Regions from separate parts of the Pusillimonas sp. genome, predicted to be linked through region 2. Evidence: predicted binding sites of a transcription regulator. Region 2 holds the regulator's gene; the other holds the start of a gene.
The links. Region 2 encodes LexA, which represses DNA repair genes until DNA is damaged. Its sites were predicted from a motif close to ACTGTATNNNNATACAGT; they were not measured.

Region 1 (2,399 bases), on a different contig from region 2:
GTTAGGCGGATCAAGGTCTTGAAGATCGATCCCTTCAGGCTCGTTACGCAACTCACCCAGGGCGCTTTTCCAGCTTCGTAGCGGAACACAGGTTTGCAATCTGTAGATGGCCTGCCTGACCAGGGCGTCGTGCAGTTCGTGGCCTATTCGCGAAGCAATGTCCAGGGTGGCGTCGCCTTGAATTTCGGCCATATGTTTGTGGGTTTCATGCATGAAATCGACAGGCACGATGGGGTCTTCTTCGCCGTGCAGAAAATGCAGTGTGGTGGCCGGCGGAGCCATGTCGGGCAGTTTTGCGTAGCTGCCCGAAAATGCCAGTACCCGCCCGGCCAGGTCGAGCTGTGCATGGACAGCCTCGAGCGCAATGGTGGCGCCTTGGCCAAAGCCTGCCAGGGCGGTGTGCTCTCCTTCGAATTGGTATTGCCTTTGAAGGCGCTGTATAAGTGAGACCAGCCCCGGCAAAGCCGCCCGAACCCGCTCCACATAATTTTCTTCAGTCAGGCCGTTTTGGTCGAACCAGTGGCGAACATCTTCGGTCGTTTGCAATGGTGCATAGGGCAATACGACCATGCTTTGAGGAAACGCCTGTTTGATGGATTGAGCCAGATGGCTTAACTGCCCCGGTGAGGAAGCATCATCGTGAAGGAGAACGAAAAGCTGTTTGGGAGCGCCTTGTGCGGGCACGTAGATCAGGGGCATCGGAGGCGGCTCTTTGGAGCCTGAAGATGTAGTCATGAAAATCGTTATACGCCGTATGCTTGGAACATAGGTGTAGGTTAGCAGTTAAATCTTTTGTGACAAACCCAGGATCAGGTCGGAAAAGCCTTCACCCGGTAAGATATACTGTATATAAATACAGTATTGAAGCCACCTATGAAGCCATCTTCTTCACTGCTTCGCCACCCCGAGCGCATTCATCCCGGTCTCTGGAAAGGCTCCCAGCTTGCCAGGGCGCAGCGCCCCGCGCTTTCCACTGGTTTTGCCCAGCTTGATACCGAGCTGCCGGGCCAAGGCTGGCCCATAGGGTCTTTGGTCGAACTCACCCTCGAGCGTCCGGGCATCGGTGAAATCGCCTTGCTGCGTCCGGCCCTGGCCCAATTAGGCGGCGAGCGAAGCATTATGTTCATCCGGCCGCCCTATGCGGTGCATGCCCAGTGCTGGGCCAATTGGGGCTTGCGCCACCACAATGTCTTCTGGGTCCAAAGCAATTCCCTCCACGATACGCTTTGGGCCTGCGAGCAGGCCCTTCGCCACAATGCCTGCGCCGCCCTGCTTTGCTGGGCGTCCGGCGCCCAGCCTCAAGATCTGCGGCGCTTGCACGTGGCCGCCCGGCAAAGCGACACCCTGCTCATCATGCTGCGTTCATCGGCCGAAAGCCGCCAGCCTTGCGCTGCTCCGTTAAGGCTTGGCCTAAGCCCCGCCTTTCATGGCTTGCACGTCGCCGTCGTCAAACGATGCGGGCCCGTTTGCGAGCACGCCATCCCCATCGTCCTGCATCCCGAACGCGCCCATTCCGGCGCTGGTGTCAACCATGTCTCTTTGGATCAGTCTTTATCTGCCCTTTCACAGCCTCGACGCCGCTTTTCCTCAATGGAACACTAAAAAGCTCGCTGCGGCCGTTCTGGATCACGATCAGGTCTGCGCCCTGACGCCGGCCGCCCGCGAAGCAGGCGTTTTGCCCGGCATGCGCCGCGGCACTGCACAGGCTCGCGCGCCACAGGCTGTACTGCGTCGGCGCGATCTCCAGGCCGAGGCTGAAGGGTTGCGCCAGGCCCTGCTTTGCCTGTTGCAGTACACCCCCGACATCACCGTTCTTGATCCGCACTCGCTGGCCATGGATGTCAGCGCCAGCCTCGATCTATTTGGCGGCCCCCGCGCTTTATGGCACAAGGCTCGGCGCGCCCTGCAGGGCCTCGGGCTCAATACCCGGCTGGCCATGGCGCCCAGCGCCCAAGGGGCTTGGGCGCTGGCTCTGCAAGCTCAAAGCCCGCAACGACGCGTCCTTAAATTAACCACTTTGGCGCGGCGGCTCGATGCCTTGTCCCCAGGCTGCTTGCCCGCATTGTCGCCCTGGCTCGACTGGATGAACGGCCTGGGATGCTTCACCCTGGGGCAGTTGCGCCGTTTGCCTCGCAAAGGCCTACAGCAACGTACCGGGCCCGAGGCCATGCAAGCCATCGATGCGGCCTACGGGCTGGACACGCCGCTCTATAACTGGGCATCGCCGCCCGAAACCTTTCAACGCCGCTACGATACCGAGCAGCGTCTGGAGCATGTCCACGCCGTATTGGGCGTGGCCCACATACTGGTCGAGCAGCTTTGCGGCTGGCTTCAGGCCGGCCATCACGCCACGGCTTGCCTGGTCTTTTTACTGCATCACGAAAAAGGCCGCCATGCCC
Region 2 (2,399 bases):
CGACTTCGAAGGCATGCTGGCCGGCCTTCAGGCCTTGCCGACAAAGACGATCGTGGTGCTGCATGCCTGCTGCCACAACCCCACCGGCGTCGACCCATCGTACGAGCAATGGCAACAGATCGCCCAGACCGTCAAAAAGAACAACTTGGTGCCGTTCCTGGACATTGCCTACCAAGGCTTCGGCGACGGGCTCGAAGAAGACGCATCGGTGGTGCGCCTATTTGCCTCGCTCGGCGTCACCATGCTGGTCAGCTCGTCGTTTTCCAAATCGTTTTCGCTTTATGGCGAGCGAGTCGGTGCCCTTACCTTCATCACGTCGTCGCAAGATGAAAGCACCCGCGTTCTCAGCCAGTTGAAACGCGTGATCCGCACCAACTACTCCAACCCCCCCACTCACGGCGGCTCGGTGGTGGCGGCAGTGCTCAATACTCCCGAGCTGCATGGCCTATGGTCCGAAGAGCTTGCCGAGATGCGCGAACGCATACGCACGGTTCGCACGCAGCTTGTCGAAAAACTGAAAGCCCGCAACGTGGCTCAAAATTTCGATTTCGTCCTGGATCAGCGCGGCATGTTCTCGTATTCGGGATTGACCCCCGAACAAGTCGAGCGTCTGCGCGTTGAACACGGCGTTTATGCGGTAACCAGCGGCCGCATCTGTGTGGCCGCACTCAACAGCGGCAATATTGACTACGTGGCCGACGCCATCGCGAAAGTGCTTTGATCTTTGATATTTGCTGCAATGGCAAGACAAGCGGGCCGGGCGGCTTTTGCCCCGCCCGCTTGCTTTTTTCATGGAACTGACGCAGAATGCCTGAACTGTACAAAAACACAGGCTATATTGCGCCATGGCCATCAAGCTTACCGAACGCCAACAACAAATACTCGATCTCATCGCCCACGACATCGCTCGCACCGGCTTTCCGCCCACGCGAGCCGAAATCGCGCGCGCCCTGGGCTTTCGTTCGGCCAACGCCGCCGAAGACCATTTACGCGCCCTTGCGCGTAAAGGCGCCATCGAGCTCACCGCCGGTGCCTCACGCGGCATACGGCTGTTAACGCCGTCACCGGTCACCGCTCCCGAACCGTCCGCATCCCTGGCGGCCGTGGCCCAAATGCTCTTGCCCATCGTGGGTCGCGTGGCTGCCGGCAGTCCCATCCTGGCCGCCGAGCACGTCGAACGCGAAATCGGCGTCGAGCCCTCGCTTTTTACCCAAACGCCCGATTACCTTCTTCGTGTACACGGCCTCAGCATGCGCGACGCCGGCATCCTCGACGGCGATCTGCTTGCCGTAAAAAAAGCATCCGAAGCCCGCAATGGCCAAATCGTCGTTGCCCGCCTGGGCGACGAAGTCACCGTCAAGCGTTTGCAGCGCTCGGGCGGCTCGTATCACCTGCTTCCCGAAAACCCCGATTTCCAGCCCATCATCGTTACCGCCCAAGACGATTTCTCGCTCGAAGGCATAGCGGTGGGCCTCATTCGCAATACACCGCTTCAGTAGCCGCTTCAACGCCTTCTCAATAAACAAGATTAAAAAAAGCCCCAGTCGCCTTCATTGAAAACACCCCAAAAGTTAAGACAGCGTCCAACTTTCGGGGTGCAGTTCATATAAGGAAACTGGGGCTTTTTTAACGGTCTTCGTATTTTCAGCTATCGCTTTGCTTAACTGGCGGTAAAAACATACCGCCTTGCGGGCCATGCGTTCCTGTAAAGCAAACAAAAGCAATACCGCCCGAGCCACCATGACCCGGGCAGCAATACTGCCTAGTGCTTGAAGGCCCCGCCAGTGGCCTCGCCAGCCGTCTTGGTACTGGCCACGGCTTCGGCCGCAAGACGCGCCACCTCTTCGTCAGACAACGGAGTCGGCATGTCTTGCAAAGCAACCTCTAGCACCCGGTCGATCCACCTGACGGGAACAATTTCCAGATGGTTCTTGACGTTGTCGGGAATGTCGGCCAGGTCTTTGACGTTTTCTTCGGGAATCAGCACCACCTTGATGCCGCCCCGATGGGCCGCCAACAGTTTCTCTTTGAGGCCGCCAATGGCCAGGACCTCTCCGCGCAAGGTTATCTCGCCCGTCATGGCCACATCGGCTCGCACAGGGATGCCTGTAAGCGCCGACACCGTGGCCGTTGTAATGGCAATACCCGCCGAGGGGCCGTCTTTCGGGGTAGCGCCCTCGGGGAAGTGAACGTGCAGGTCGCGTTTTTCAAAGGCCGTATTGGGAATACCCCACTTTTGGGCACGCGAGCGCACAACCGTGCGGGCCGCCTCGACAGACTCTTTCATGACGTCGCCCAACGAGCCGGTGCGCTGCACCAGGCCCTTGCCAGGCATGTCCGCCACTTCGATGGTAAGCAGGTCGCCGCCAACCTCCGTCCAGGCCAGGCCGGTTGCTTGG

Region 1: imuA (translesion DNA synthesis-associated protein ImuA) is a predicted target of LexA. The motif match lies at 843-860, and genes of this name have one in related genera.

What each region holds. Positions count from the first base shown of each region.
Region 1 is NZ_JBIQLE010000002.1:87,163-89,561, reverse strand. Features, by position in the region: gene ACIY1O_RS01650 (NRDE family protein) at 1-5, shown strand, start outside; gene ypfH (esterase) at 1-735, opposite strand, end outside; gene imuA (translesion DNA synthesis-associated protein ImuA) at 874-1,602, shown strand; gene ACIY1O_RS01635 (Y-family DNA polymerase) at 1,532-2,399, shown strand, end outside.
Region 2 is NZ_JBIQLE010000019.1:53,394-55,792, reverse strand. Features, by position in the region: gene ACIY1O_RS11740 (amino acid aminotransferase) at 1-721, shown strand, start outside; gene lexA (transcriptional repressor LexA) at 846-1,499, shown strand; gene lon (endopeptidase La) at 1,763-2,399, opposite strand, start outside.